DNA from 3 places in the Sphingobium sp. 3R8 genome. Region 3 is predicted to be linked to each of the others. Evidence: riboswitches for the same ligand, from Rfam matches in the RefSeq annotation. Region 3 holds a riboswitch; each other region holds the start of a gene.
The links. A riboswitch is a leader RNA that binds a small molecule or an ion and turns the genes downstream of it on or off. The one in region 3 is predicted to bind cobalamin.

Region 1 (5,084 bases), on a different contig from region 3:
GTCTTCGCCAGTCGCATGAAGAAGCGCTTGCGGCAGGGCGCGAAGCTGATCGTCATCGATCCGCGCCGCACCGATCTGGTGCAATCGCCCCATGTCGCGGCGGAACATCATCTGCCCTTACGACCCGGCACCAATGTCGCGATGCTGACCGCGATCGCCCATGTGGTCGTGACCGAGAAGCTCTATGACGAGGCTTTCATTCGGGCGCGGTGCGACTGGGACGAGTTTGCCGACTGGGCGGATTTCGTGTCGGAGGCGGCGCGCTCGCCCGAGGCGATCGAGCCGCTGACCGGCGTGAAGGCGCAGGACGTGCGCGCCGCGGCGCGGCTCTATGCCACCGGCGGCAATGGCGCCATCTATTATGGGTTGGGCGTCACCGAACATTCGCAGGGCAGTTCGACCGTGATGGCGATCGCCAACCTGGCCATGGCGACCGGCAATGTCGGGCGCGAGGGCGTGGGCGTGAACCCGCTGCGGGGGCAGAATAATGTGCAGGGGGCCTGCGACATGGGCAGCTTCCCGCATGAATTTTCGGGCTATCGCCATGTGTCCGACACCGCGACGCGCAGCCTGTTCGAGCGGGCATGGGGCGTGGCGCTGGACGCCGAGCCGGGATTGCGCATCCCCAACATGCTGGACGCCGCGACCGACGGGACGTTCAAGGGGCTGTTCGTGCAGGGCGAGGATATCCTCCAGTCCGATCCCAATACCCATCATGTCGCGGCGGGGCTGGCGGCGATGGAGTGCGTAGTGGTGCAGGATCTGTTCCTCAACGAAACCGCCAATTACGCCCATATCTTCCTGCCCGGATCGACCTTCCTGGAAAAGGACGGCACGTTCACCAATGCCGAGCGGCGCATCCAGCGGGTGCGCAAGGTGATGGCGCCGCTCAATGGCCATGCGGATTGGGAGATCGTGCAGTTGGTGGCCAACGCCATGGACTTGGGCTGGACCTATGGTCACCCGTCCGAAATCATGGATGAGATTGCGGCGCTGACCCCGACCTTCGCCGGCGTCCATTATGACCGGCTGGAGGCGGAAGGATCGCTGCAATGGCCGGCCAACGACGCCGCGCCCGACGGCACGCCAACCATGCATATCGACGGCTTCGTGCGTGGCAAGGGCAAGTTCGTCGTGACCGACTATGTGCCGACCGACGAGAAGACCGGGCCGCGCTTCCCGTTGCTGCTGACGACCGGGCGCATTTTGAGCCACTATAATGTCGGCGCGCAGACGCGGCGCACCGCCAACACCGCCTGGCACCCGGAAGACCGGCTGGAGATGCATCCTAGCGATGCGGACAATCGCGGCCTGAAGGATGGCGACTGGGTGACGCTGCGCAGCCGGGCGGGGGAGACGACCCTGCGCGCGCTGATTACCGAGCGGGTCGCGCCGGGCGTGGTCTATACGACCTTCCACCATCCCGAGACGCAGGCGAACGTCATCACCACCGACTATTCGGACTGGGCCACCAATTGCCCGGAATATAAGGTGACGGCGGTGCAAGTGATGGCGTCGAACGGGCCGAGCGACTGGCAGCAGGATTATGCGCAGCAGGCCCGGACCAGCCGCCGCATCGCGCCGCTGGAAGCGGCCGAATAGGATGACGGACATGAGCGACGACACCCATGTCATGTCCACCACGGACCGGCTGGTCTATATGGCGCACCAGATCGCCCGCAACATGGCGATGATGGGCGAGGCGAAGGCGGTAGCGGCGTTGGCCGAGCATCTGACCCGCTTCTGGGATCCGCGGATGAAGGCGCAGATCGTCGCCATCGCGCAGGACCAGCCCGAGCGCCTGTCGCCGATGGTCGCCGCCGCCGTCGCGCGCATGGCGCAGGGCAGGCCGGCGCCCGCCGTCGATGCGGCGCAGTTCAACGCGGTGGACGAGGCCGGGCATTGCGACGCCGGTTGAGCGGCGCGCCGTCCATCGCTACGCCGTGACGATGGATGATGCCGCCGCCCGCCCGCTGACTTTCGATCGCCTGACCCCGGACGGCGGGACGCAGGCGATCGACCGCGCGCTGGCCGACGAAGTGCCGGTCGCGATCGAATTTAACGGCATCGGCTATGCGGTGCTGATGGCGACGCCCACCGACATTGGCGATCTGGTGTTGGGCTTTGCGTTGGGCGAGCGGCTGATCGGGCCGGGCGACGCGGCGTTCGACGTCGATACCCATCGGACTGAACAGGGCATCGTGGCCCGCGCGACCTTGCCGCAGGACCGCACCGATGCGCTGCTGGAGCGGGTGCGGCATCGTGCGTCCGAATCCTCCTGCGGCATATGCGGGATCGAGAATCTGGAGCAGGCGATCCGGCCGCTGCCGCGGGTGATGACGACGTCGCGGGCGGACCGCGCCGCCATCTTTCGCGCGCTGGCGGCGCTGCACGATCACCAGCCGTTGAACGCGGCGACTGGCGCGGCCCATGCCGCGGCCTGGGTCGGGGCGGACGGGGCCGTCCGGCTGGTGCGCGAGGATGTCGGGCGGCACAATGCGTTCGACAAGCTGATCGGGGCGATGGCGCGGGCTGGCGCGGACTGGGACGGCGGTTTTGCGCTGCTGTCGTCGCGCTGTTCCTATGAACTGGTGGAAAAGGCCGTGCTGAGCCAATGCCCGCTGCTCGTCACCCTTTCCGCGCCGACCCGGCTGGCGGCCGCCCGCGCGGAAGAGGCCGGCTTGCCGCTGGTCGTGCTGGCGCGGCGGGACGCCATGTTGCTGCGGAGCAACAGGCCGTTGGCTTAAACCCGGTGCCGCTTGGCATCGCATCCGCTTTCCCTTAGAGCGCGCGGCGTGGGGGCGGCTTGGCTTCCCCTGCGAGATGATCGCGCCGGTGCCCGGCAACGGGCTTAATCGGGAATGCGGTGCGGGCGTGCGAGCGCCCAATTCCGTGGCTGTCCCTGCAACTGTAAGCGGATAGTGCGATGCATATGGTCGAAAGACCGGCCACTGGACCCATGTCCGGGAAGGCTATGCATCCGTGCTGCGACCCGCGAGCCAGGAGACCTGCCGGCGCTTGGTCGCTCTTGCTTTGGTCCAGGGGATGGCCGGAGCACGGTGGTTTTTCCGTCGAGCGACGCCATGCGGCCGGGGCCGCATCGGGTTGTGGACGGGATATGGCGCCATCCCTTGCTTCCGCCCGACCGCATTGCGGACGCCCCAGGCCAAGTCGCACCGGCGCCGGGGGGTATATATGTTGAAAACAGGCATTTCTCTGGTGGCGCTGATCGTGGCGACGCCGGTATGGGCGCAGGATGACGAGATCGTCGTCACCGCCACGGGTATTGCGCAGTCGCGCGACGAGGTCGGCCAGGCGATCACCGTGATCGATGCGGAGACGATCAAGACGCGGCAGGCGATCGATGTGGTCGATTTGCTGGCGACGACGCCGGGCGTGCGCTTCAACCGCAACGGATCGACCGGCGGCGTGACCGGCGTGTCGCTGCGCGGCGCGGAGACGACGCAGACTTTGGTGCTGATCGACGGGGTGAAGGTCAACGATCCCAGCGGCATCGGCGACGGCTATGATTTCGGCCCGCTGCTGACCGGCAATATCCAGCGGATCGAAATATTGCGCGGCTCCAACTCGGTGGTCCATGGCAGCCAGGCGATCGGTGGCGTGGTCAACCTGATGACCGGCGTGCCGGCCGAGGGCTTCGGCGCGAACGCATCGGTGGATTATGGCTATAGCGACACGCTGAGCGCCAAGGCGGACGTGTCGGGCACCAGCGGCATCGCCACGGGCGGCGTAGGCGCGGCCTATTTCCGCACCGACGGCATTTCGTCGGCCGCAGGCGGGACGGAGCGCGACGGGACCGAGAATATCGCGACCAACGCCAGGCTGAAGCTCAGCTTCACCGATATGCTGAGCCTGGACCTGCGCGGCTATTATATCCATGCCGACCTCGACTATGACAGCTTCTTCGGCGCACCTGCCGACAGCAGCGACGTCAGCAAGCTCGACCAATATGTCGGCTATGCGGGCCTCAACCTGGCGCTGCTGGATGGCAAGCTGACCAACCGCGCCGCCGTCACCTGGATGCGCAACGATCGCGACTATTATTTCGTGCGCGGCACCGACCCCGACTATGGCTATTCGGGCACCAACCTGCGCTTCGAATATGAAGGCGTCTACGCGCCGGTCGACCAGGCCAAGCTGCTGTTCGGCTATGAGCATGAGCGGCCGGATTATGATTTCTTCGGCTTCGGTTCGACCGCCAGCGCGAAGATCAACATCGACAGCGTCTATGCGCTGGCGATCGTCAAGCCTTTCGCTGGTTTGGCCGTGACCGGTGGCGTGCGCCATGACGACCATAGCCAGTTTGGCGGCGCGACGACCTTCGGCGCGAACGCCAATTATTCGCCCAATGGCGGCGCGACCAATGTGCGGCTGAGCTATGGCGAAGGGTTCAAGGCGCCGTCGCTCTATCAACTGTACGACAGCTTTAGCGGCAATGCGGCGCTGCGCCCTGAACGGTCCAAAAGCTATGATGTCGGGTTCGACCAGAGCCTGGACGGTGGTCGGGCGATGTTGTCGGTCACCGCTTTCCGCCGCGATACGCGCAACCAGATCAATTATGACAACGCCACCTTCACCTATGGCAATCTGGACCGCACCCGCGCCAAGGGCGTGGAAGCGTCGATCGCGCTGAAGCCGGTCGATGCGCTGACCGTCACCGGCAGCTACAGCTATGTCGATGCGCGCGACCGGTCGGCAGGGTCGGCCGATTTCGGCAATCGCCTGGCCCGCCGCGCCGCCAATGCGGTGAGCGTGTCGGCCGACTATGTCTGGTCGTTCGGCCTGTCGACCGGCGCGACGGTCACGATGGTGGGCGACAGCTTCGACAATGCGGCGAATACGCGGCGGCTGGACGGCTATGCGCTGGCCGGGGTGCGGGCCTCGATGCCGCTGGGCGCGCATCTGGAAGTCTATGGTCGCATCGACAATCTGTTCGATGAGACGTACCAGACGGCCTATGGCTATGGGTCCTATGGCCGCGCTGCCTATGGCGGCGTGCGTGTTCGCTTCTGATCGACAGGCAAGGGGGCGGGCGTGATGCCTGCCCCTTCAGCGCGGCGCGT
Region 2 (5,084 bases), on a different contig from region 3:
AGGCTCATGTGGCGACGAACCCGGCAGGCGGCAGACGCACGATGAAGTGGCCCTTCACCCCTTGCGGCCAGTCGGCATAAGGCACCTGGCCATGGGCGCTCGCGGCATGATGCGCCGCATAGTCGAGGATCGCGCGCGCGGCATCCTCGTCGGGCGTAAAGCGCCCCAGCACATAACCGATCTTCCCCGGCGCCCGCAGATGGACGGCACAATGGTCGGAACAGGCGAAGAGGCAGGGCATGTCCTGCACCGCCACCCCGTCATAGCGGTCCGACCCGGCCTTCACCCGGCGCAGCGCCTCCGCCAGCCGCGCACCGCCGCGCACGCCATCGGCATCTTCCCGCTGCCCCGGCGAGTGGCGGCAGCTGCTGCACACCACCACCGCCGGACCATCCTCGACCGCGCGCAACATCAGGCGGTCACCGCACGGCGCAGCAGGCCGCTGCGGTCGGCCAGATGCTGCAAAGCCAGCAGGCCGGCCAGGATCATGGCGTAGCGCGCGAACTGCCGCGCCATTACATCCGACGCGAAGGCCGCCCAGCCGGAATCGAGCGCCCACGCGCCCGCCAGGACGGCCAGCTTGAACGTAGCGAACGCTGCCCCATAGGCCACGACCAGCCGCACCGCCGGATGCGCGTGCGGCAACAGGCGCGCCGCACCATCCGCGCCGAGCAGCGACGCGATCGCCGCCAGCGCCATGGTCCCGGCCCAGACGCCATTCTCCACAGTCGTTTCATAACCCAGCAGGCAATAGCCCACCCCCTGCGACACCGCCCAGGCCGCGAGCATCAGGATGATGCCGTCCTGCCGGCGGACATGCAACGCGGCGAGGGCGGCCAGGGCGGGGAAAGGCGTGGCGCAGGCCAGCGCCAGAGTGGTTATGGTGCTGGCCAGCGTCATCAATCCGATCCAGAGATGGCGGGCGGCGGCAGGGGACAGGCTGTCCATGGTCATACGTTCCTTGTCAGGGGGGATCAGAACCGCGCCCGCAGGCCAGCATGAATGCTGCGGCCCAATTGACCGTAGCGCCGCGCGGTTTCATAATATTCGTCGAACAGATTTTCGACCCGGCCGAATAGCGTCAGCTTGCCCATCACCGGCATTTCGGCACGCAGATCCACCAGCGTGTAGGCCGCGTTGACCAGTGGCGCGACCGTGGCGCTGGTGCGCGCGGTGTCGAGCGCCTTGCCCGACCAGCGCACCGCCACGGCGGTACTCAGACCGAACGCCCAGTCGTACCGCGCTGTCGCATTGGCCGCATGGCGCGGTCGCCGCGCCAGTTGGTTGCCATAGTTCAGGCCCGGCGACCGATCCTCCGCGGACACCCAGCTATAATTGCCGTCGATCGTCAGCCGACCGACATGGGCGACGCCGGCCAGTTCCAGCCCGTGCGCCTCGCTGCGCTGGACATTGGCATAATAGCCAAAGCGCGGTGTCGTCGTGCCCGGCGCATAGCAGAGCGGCGGCCGGTTGGTCGTCGGACAGCCATTATAGGTGATGAGATTGTCGGTGCTGCGATCGAACCAGGTCGCCGACAGGATCAGCGCATGGTCGAACAGATGCTGTTCGATGCCGGCATCCCAGCCATGCGCCTTTTCAGGCACCAGGGCGGTGTTCCCATAATCGCTGTAGAGCTGGTAGAGCGTCGGCGCCTTGAAGCCCTCGCCATAGCTCGCCCGCAGGATCGTGCGGTCCTTGACCAGCGCCCAGGCTGCGCCCGCGCCGAAGACTGTGTTGCCGCCAAAGGTCGAATGATGATCGTAGCGCACTCCGCCATTGACGGTCAGGCCGGCCAGCGGCTCGACGCTCAGTTGGGCATAGAGGCTGTCGATATCGGCAGACCCGCGGGTCGTGGCGTAGGCAGCCAAACTATCGGAAGGCGAAGCCGTGCGCATCCGCTGCTCCTCGCGCTCCGCGCCGAAGGCCGCGGTCCAGCCCTGCGCGATGGTGAACACGCCCTGATATTCGTAGCGCTTCGTCTCGCCTCTGGCGGTGAAACTGGTCTGGCGCAGTTTGCGGGCGGGGTTGACGTTGTCGCGTAGCGTCTCGCTGCGGCTGAAGGACAGGCGATTGCGCAGCGCGCCGCCGAACAGGTCGGCGTTGAGGCCGGCATAGCCGATCCATTCCTCGACTTCTGAATATTCGGGACTGTCCGGAATGGCCCCGGCGCTGTCGATGTCGGTGCGCCCCTTGGCATAATAGCCGCGCATATCGATCGACACGCCCGGCGCCAGCGCGACGCCGAGCCGCCCGTTGAGCGTGCCGTTGGTGTAGCCGTCCTTCTCCTTGGCGCCAAAGCGCGGGCTGATCGCCGAGATGCCCTCCGTCGTGAAGCGGCTGCCCGAGACCTGCCAGTCGATCGCGCCCTGTCGTCCGCCCAGCGCAGCGCGGGCGCTGACGGTATCGCGCGATCCCGCCTCGATATCGAAGCTGCCTTCGATCGGGCGTTCGGCCCGCGCGGTGACGATGTTCACCACGCCACCGATCGCCTGGCTGCCCCAGAGGATCGACTGTGGACCGCGCAATATCTCGATCCGGTCGATGTCGCCGGTCATCAGCGTCGCGAAATTATAGCCGCCGCCGGTCGAGGACGGATCGGCCAGCTTCACGCCGTCGATGACCAGCACGGTCTGGTCGGCCTCCGCGCCGCGAATGCGGATCGAGGTCGCCGTGCCATAGCCGCCATTGCGGGTGAAGCTGACGCCCGGCGTGCGGATCAGCAGGTCGGACACCGCCAACGCCTGTGCGGCGTCGATTGCCGGCTTGTCGATGATGGTGATGCTCGATGCCACCTGTTCGATGGCCTGCGGCTGGCGCAGCGCAGTCACGATCACCTCGCCCGCATCATCGGCCAAGGCCGGCGTCGACAGGCCCGCCAGAAGCAGAAGGCCGCTCTTTGAAATCCAATGCATCATAATCCCCCAGTCGTTGACAGGACCGGGCGGACGCGACGCGGTGGCGATGCAGAGCGCACGCGCGCACGACATCGCCACCGTGCGAACCCGCACGGTCAGCTTGTCGTTGCGCGAGGATATCCTCGTTCGACCGGCACACCCTGTCCGGACGAAGAACGACCGCGACAGGCAGGTCTCCTGGCTTGCGGGTCAATGCCGTATTCGAAGCGCCTTCTCGGAATCATCGATTCCAATGGCTTGTGCCTCGATGGCTCGCCGCTCACAGTTGCAGGGGCAGCCGGGGTCTTTAACCCCGTTCCCTTTTGATCCCCTTGCGGGGAACCTGACGCGCAGCCGCCCTAATCGACTTGGATCAGGCGATCAAGTGGAAGAAGCCACCGGTCACCTGGCCCGCGCGGTGGCCCGCCGGAGGGAGGGCCTGCCCCTCCGCATCGGCCATGTCGGCCAGCGGCTCGCCCTCGCTGGCGGTGATGCTGGCATAGTGGAACTCATGACCCAGCAATAGCTGCCCGACAGAGGCGAAGCTGGTGCCGTGCCGCAGCCGCGCGCTGCGATAGCCCAATGTTCGGCGCCTGCGCGCAAAACTGGTATCCATCGGCAACAGGCCCGCCATCGGGTGGACGATGCCGTCGCCATCCTCCAGCGTGCGGCCCAGCACCATATAGCCGCCGCATTCGCCATGCACCGGCCGGCTCTGCGCAAAGGCGCGCAGGCCGTTCAGGAACTGGCCATTGGCCGCGATCCGCGCAGCATGGAGTTCGGGATAGCCGCCGGGCAGCCAGCAGGCATCGCAATCGGCGGGCGGCGATTCGTCCGCCAGCGGAGAAAAGAAGCGCAGCTCCGCGCCGGCCGACCGCCACCAATGTACGATATGGGGATAGAAGAAGCTGAAGGCGGCGTCCCTGGCGACGGCGATCCGCTGCCCCGGTGGCCGGATGCCGGGCGGTTGCGCCGGCACGTCTGTCGTAGCGCCGGCCGCCGCCTGGATCGCATCCAGATCGCATTGCGCCGTCACCCGCGCTGCGATCGCGTCGATTCGCCGTTCCAGTTCCTCCGTTTCGCCAGCCTGCACCAGTCCCAGATGGCGGGACGGCATGGCCAATCCCTCGTCCGTGGCCATCGCACCCAGCAGCGGCAGGCCGATACGCGCGAACCCATCCTCGATCATGCGGACATGGCGCGTGCTGGCCACCTTGTTGGCGATCACTCCGGCGATGGCCGGCGCGCCGGGAAAAGTCGCGCAGCCATGCGCCACCGCCGCCACCGTCTGCGCCGCTGCGCGGGCATCGACGACCAGCAGCATCGGCCAGCCCAGCAGCCGCGCCACATCGGCCGACGCGCCCGAACGACCCGGCGCCCGCGTGCCGTCATAAAGGCCCATCGCGCCTTCCGCGACGACGAGTTGGACAGTTGTAGCGACGTGCGCCGCCAGCCCCTGCAGCATGGTCGGCGCCATGGCGAAACCGTCCAGGTTAATCGAGGGCCGGCCGGTCGCGGCTTCGTGAAAGGCCGGGTCGATATAGTCGGGTCCGCATTTGGCACCCTGCACGCTCAGGCCGCGATCGGTGAAGGCGCGTTGCAGGCCAATCGTCACCATCGTCTTGCCCGCGCCCGACGCCGGGGCGGCGATCACCAGTCCCGCGCCCAGTCGCGGCGTCACGACGTGCGCCATACCGGCAAGGGGGCGATGGCATCCACGAAGAGGGCGGCGCGATTCGGTGTCATGCCCGCCTTGTGGCAAAGCAGGCCCCGCGCCGCCAGCGCGTCAATTGCGGCGGAGGCGCCTCAGCAGGTGATCCGCGCCCTTGTCGCCGATCATGATCGCGGTGGCGTTGGTATTGCCGGCGGGAAGGCTGGGCATGACCGAGGCGTCGGCGACCCACAGCCCCTCGACGCCGATGACGGCCAGATCGGCGTCGACCACCGCCAACGCATCGTCGCGCGCGCCCATCCTGGCCGTGCCGACCGGGTGATATAGTGGGATCGATGCCATGCGCACGTAGGCGCGCAACTGTTCCGGGTCGGTCAGCCCCGAGCCGGGGCGTAGCTCCCCCCTTATATGTGTCGCAATCGGTGTCTCATGCAAGATCGAGCGGGCGATGCCGATGCCCTCGACGATCTGCTCGATATCATCGTCGCTGCCCAGTTGCCGATGTTCGATTTTCGGCG
Region 3 (5,084 bases):
GACGTCAACATCTCCCGGAGGTTCCGCTGGCTACATCCCTCCTTCTCCTATGCGCGGCGTCCACGCCGTCCAGCCGGATCGGCGGCTTTCCGGCGCTGGACGAGGGCCTGGACGCACGCGGCGCGCATGATGCCGCCGCCTGCCGCCTGCCGCCGGGTTTCGACAACCATGTCCTTTGCAGCCCGTCCCGCGCCGCCGCGCAGACTGCCCAGGCGATGGGGCTGGACGCCTCGGTCGAGGTGGCGCTGGTGGACATGGATGCCGGGCGCTGGACGGGCCGGTCGTTTGCGGACCTTTCTGCCGCCGAACCGGCCGCCCTGTCCGACTGGATCGCCGATCCGACGCAGGGCACCGCGGATGGTGAGACCATGGAATCGGTGCGACAGCGGGTAGGCGGCTGGCTGGACGGAATGGCGCAGTCGCCCGGATGCGTCTGCGCCATCAGCCATGCCATGACGATCCGCGCCGCCTTGGCGCACGCGCTGGGCTTTCCGCTCGTGACGACGCCTGCCATCGACATTGCGCCGCTATCCGCCGTTCGCCTGTCCTTCAACCGCATCTGGCGGCTTCAGGCGATCGCACCGCACTGAGGGCTTGCGGACGGCCCCGGCAGCCGGTATCGCCGACCGCATCCGGGGAGCCGCAAGCCCCCTTCGATGACTGATCGCGCCGGTTCCCCGCAAGGGGATTAAAATGGGAAGGCGGTGCGGGTGGCAGTCCCTCGACGAGGGCGCTCATCCAAATCCGCAGCTGTCCCTGCAACTGTAAGCGGCGAGCGCGATGCACATCGCTCCCTTTCCAGGGGAGCAGCCACTGGGCCGGACGCTAAATCCTGCGAGGCCTGGGAAGGCGTGCATTAAGCGATGACCCGCGAGCCAGGAGACCTGCCGGCGTCTGGTCGCTCTTGCTTTGGTCCAGGGGATGGCCGGGGCACGGTGAACGCCGTCTGAGCGACGAACCCATGTGGCTGGGGCCGCATCGGTGCGCGCTGACGGGCTCCATGCGCCTGCTCGTCGCCGCGCATCGACCGTTCGTTCGCGTCCGGCACGCCCCCGCCCGAGATATCGCTCAGGTGCAGCGGGGGTAGACATGGCCATTATCAGGCTCGGCGATGCCGATCGCCCCTTCGCGCGCATGAATCCCATGGCGCTTGAAGGAGAAGAAGCGTGAGCAAGATCCCGACCACCGTCATCACAGGCTTTCTGGGGGCGGGCAAGACGACGTTGATCCGGCACCTGCTGCACAATGCCAAGGGCCGCAGGCTGGCGCTGATCGTCAACGAGTTCGGCGATGTCGGCGTGGACGGCGCGCTGCTGCGCGGATGCAATGACGAGGCGTGCCCGGAGGACGATATCGTCGAACTGGCCAATGGCTGCATCTGCTGCACCGTGGCCGACGATTTCCTGCCGACCATGCTCAAGCTGCTCGACCGCGCCAATCCGCCAGACCATATCATCATCGAAACGTCCGGCCTGGCGCTGCCCAAGCCGCTGGTGAAGGCGTTCCAGTGGCCCGAAATCCGCACCCGCGCGACCGTGGATGGCGTCGTGGCGCTGATCGACGCCGATGCGGTCGCCGCCGGGCGCTTCGCCGCCGACGAAGCCGCGCTGGCGCTGGCGCGGGCGGCCGACCCCTCGCTCGACCATGACAGTCCGCTGGAGGAACTATACGAAGACCAGCTCGCCTGCGCGGACCTCGTCATCCTCAACAAGGCCGACATGGTCGATGCTGACGCGCTGACCCGGATCGAGGGCGACATAGGCAAGGATATCCGTAGTGGGGTGAAGATCGTGCGGACCGATCATGGCGCGATCGATGCCGGCGTCCTGCTCGGCCTGTTCGCCGAAGCGGAAGAGGATATCGACGCGCGGCCATCGCACCATGACGGCGACCCCGATCATGACCATGACGATTTCGACAGCTTCGTCGTCACCGGCGGCGAGATTGCGGGCGTGGATGCGCTGGTGCAGGCCATGGCCCCGTTGATCGAGGCGCATGATATCCTGCGCATCAAGGGCATGGTCGCCGTCGCCGGGCGCCCGGCACGGTTGGTCGTCCAGGCGGTCGGTCCCCGCATCCAGCATTATTTCGACCGCGCCTGGAAAGCGGAGGAGTCGCGCCTGTCACAACTGGTGGTGATCGGGCAGAAGGGGCTGAATCAGGCCGCCATCGACAGCGCCCTTCGCGCGGCCTTCGCCTGATGCATTTGCTGGCCGCTACGCCGGGAACCGTCTCCAATGGCGAGGAGGCGATCGACCTCGATCAATCGCCGGGCGAGATCGTGTTCCTGACCGTGGCGGACAGCGAGCTGGCCTGTTTCGCCCAGGCGGCGGCCCTGCTGGGTGAGGATGCGCCGTCGATCCGGCTGGTCAACCTGCTCCAGCTCAAACATCCCTATTCGGTCGATCTCTACGTCGAAAAGGTGATCGCCCATGCGCGTTTCGTGTGCGTGGTGCTGCTGGGGGGCAAGGCCTATTGGTCCTATGGCGTCGACGAGATCGCACGGGTGGCGCGCGAAAAGGGGATTGCCTTCGCCGCGATCGCTGACGGGCGCGAACCCGATCCGTCGCTCGATGCCGCCGCGACGCTGCCGGTGGCGGTCAGCGAACGGCTCCGCGACTATCTGCGGCAGGGCGGCGTCGCCAATGCGGTCGGCTTCCTGCGCCATGCCGCGCGGCTGATCGGCGCGGATATCGGCGTGCCGGACGATCCGGTGCCGGTCGCCGACGCCGGTCTCTATCTGGCGGGTATGGAACGGCCTACGCTGGACGATGTGCGGACAGGATGGCGCGCGGGACAGCCCGTCGCGCTCCTCTGCTTCTATCGCGCGCTGATGATCGCCGGTACGCTCGATGCCGTCGATGCGCTCGTCGCCGCGCTGAAGGGACGCGGGCTGAACGTCGTCACCGTCCATGTGCGGGCGCTGCGCGAGCCGTTCGCGATCGACTGGCTGCGCGGCCTGATCGCTGAAATCCGGCCCGACATCATCCTGAACGCCACCGCCTTCGCCGCTTCCTCGCCGGGCGACCGGCGGACGCCGTCGGTCCTCGAAACCGCGGATTGTCCGATTCTCCAGACCGTGTTTGCGGGGGTCGAACAGGCGAACTGGGCCGACAGTCCGCGCGGCCTTGGCCCCCGCGACCTGGCGATGAACGTCGCCCTGCCCGAGATTGACGGCCGCCTGTTCACCCGCGCTGTCGCCTTCAAGGCGGCCGAGCGTTTCGATGCCCGGACCCAATGCGGCATCGTGGTGCCGCGCGTTGCCCCCGATCGCGTCGCTTTCGTCGCCGATCTTGCCGCCAATTGGGCGGCATTGCGGCGCACGCCCGCATCGAATCGGCGTGTTGCGCTCATTCTCGCCAATTATCCCAATCGCGACGGTCGGCTGGGCAATGGCGTCGGCCTCGACACGCCGGCCAGCGCGGCCGCCATTCTCGCCGCCCTGCGCGAAGCGGGCTATCATGTCGGCGATGCGCCCCTGGACGGCGCGGGGCTGATGGCGATCCTGCTCGGCGGCGTCACCAACGCCCGCGCGTCGCTGGATCGCCTGCCCGAAGTCCGCCTGCCGGTCGGCGATTATAGCCTATGGTTCGACGCGCTGCCCGCGTCGATACGTGGCGCGGTGACGGCGCGATGGGGCGCGCCTGCCGACGATCCCTTCGTGCGCGACGACGCCTTTCATCTGCCCGCCCATCGCTTCGGCCATATCGTCGTCGCAGTGCAGCCCGCGCGCGGGTATAATATCGATCCCAAGACCAGCTATCATGACCCGGCGCTGGTCCCGCCGCATGGCTATCTGGCCTTTCATTTCTGGCTGAACCAGGATTTCGGCGCGCAGGCGGTCGTCCATGTCGGCAAGCATGGCAATCTGGAATGGCTGCCGGGCAAGGCGCTGGCCCTGTCCGACACCTGCTTCCCGGAAATCTGCGCCGGGCCGGTGCCGCAACTCTATCCTTTCATCGTCAACGATCCGGGCGAAGGAACGCAGGCGAAGCGCCGCATCGGCGCGGCGATCATCGATCATCTCACCCCGCCGCTGACGCGCGCGGAAAGCTATGGCCCGTTGAAGGCGCTCGAAGCGCTGGTCGACGAATATTATCTCGCCGCCGGCATGGACCCGCGCCGCATCCAGCATCTGAAAGCCGAGATTCTCGATCTTGCCCGGTCGCAGGGACTGGACGCCGATGCCGGGGCCGTCGGGGATGGCGATGACGCGCTCGCGGCTCTCGACAATTATTTATGCGAATTGAAGGAGATGCAGATACGCGACGGGCTGCACATCTTCATGCGATCGCCGACCGGCCGGTTGCGCACGGACTTGCTCATCGCCCTGTCCCGCACCCCGCGCGGCTATGACGAGGCGGGCCAGGCGTCGCTGCTCCGCGCCTTGGCCGACGATCTGGGCCTTGGCTTCGATCCGCTCGATTGCCGGATGGGCGACGGCTGGACCGGTCCCCGACCGGCCGTGCTGGCAGCGGTGGGCGATGCGCCCTGGCGCAGCCATGGCGACACGATCGAACGGCTCGAACTGCTGGCCGTCGCGCTGGTCGAGGGTGCGACAGCGCCCGGCCCAGCGTCGCAGGCCGTCATGCGGTCGCTGCGGCACGATCTCGCCAGCCGCGTGGACCGTTGCGGCCCCGCCGAAAAGGCTGCGTTGCTGGCTGGCCTGGACGGGCGTTTCCTATTGCCCGGTCCCTCCGGCGCGCCCACGCGCGGGCGCCCCGACGTGCTGCCGACCGGCCGCAACTTCTATTCGGTCGACACCCGGTCCGTGCCGACCGCCACGGCATGGGAGCTTGGCCGCCGCTCGGCGCAACTGCTGGTGGACGATTATCTCCAGCGCGAAGGCGAATATCCAAGGGCCATGGCGTTGTCCGCCTGGGGCACGGCCAATATGCGCACCGGCGGCGACGACATCGCCCAGGCCCTGGCGCTGATGGGCGTGCGGCCGCGCTGGGACTGGACGTCGGGCCGCGTGATCGGTTTCGAGGTGATGAAGATCGCCGAACTCAACCGCCCGCGCGTCGATGTCACCTTCCGCGTCTCCGGCTTCTTCCGCGATGCTTTCCCCGAACAGATCGACC

Region 1: it holds a riboswitch for cobalamin, as region 3 does, so the genes downstream of both, K9B33_RS14145 (TonB-dependent receptor plug domain-containing protein) here and cobW (cobalamin biosynthesis protein CobW) in region 3, are expected to answer to the same signal.
Region 2: it holds a riboswitch for cobalamin, as region 3 does, so the genes downstream of both, K9B33_RS18915 (TonB-dependent receptor plug domain-containing protein) here and cobW (cobalamin biosynthesis protein CobW) in region 3, are expected to answer to the same signal.

The regions. Positions count from the first base shown of each region.
Region 1 is NZ_JAIQXR010000014.1:39,843-44,926, forward strand. It holds gene fdhF (formate dehydrogenase subunit alpha) at 1-1,602, shown strand, start outside; gene K9B33_RS14135 (formate dehydrogenase subunit delta) at 1,613-1,918, shown strand; gene fdhD (formate dehydrogenase accessory sulfurtransferase FdhD) at 1,950-2,747, shown strand; cobalamin riboswitch at 2,817-3,031, shown strand; gene K9B33_RS14145 (TonB-dependent receptor plug domain-containing protein) at 3,196-5,034, shown strand; gene K9B33_RS14150 (ABC transporter substrate-binding protein) at 5,071-5,084, opposite strand, start outside.
Region 2 is NZ_JAIQXR010000023.1:19,344-24,427, reverse strand. It holds gene cobT (nicotinate-nucleotide--dimethylbenzimidazole phosphoribosyltransferase) at 1-8, opposite strand, end outside; gene K9B33_RS18925 (DUF1636 domain-containing protein) at 5-412, opposite strand; gene K9B33_RS18920 (hypothetical protein) at 412-948, opposite strand; gene K9B33_RS18915 (TonB-dependent receptor plug domain-containing protein) at 975-2,915, opposite strand; cobalamin riboswitch at 3,065-3,256, opposite strand; gene K9B33_RS18910 (cobyrinate a,c-diamide synthase) at 3,268-4,575, opposite strand; gene K9B33_RS18905 (GMC family oxidoreductase) at 4,681-5,084, opposite strand, start outside.
Region 3 is NZ_JAIQXR010000003.1:85,586-90,669, reverse strand. It holds gene K9B33_RS03930 (histidine phosphatase family protein) at 1-590, shown strand, start outside; cobalamin riboswitch at 654-907, shown strand; gene cobW (cobalamin biosynthesis protein CobW) at 1,167-2,201, shown strand; gene cobN (cobaltochelatase subunit CobN) at 2,201-5,084, shown strand, end outside.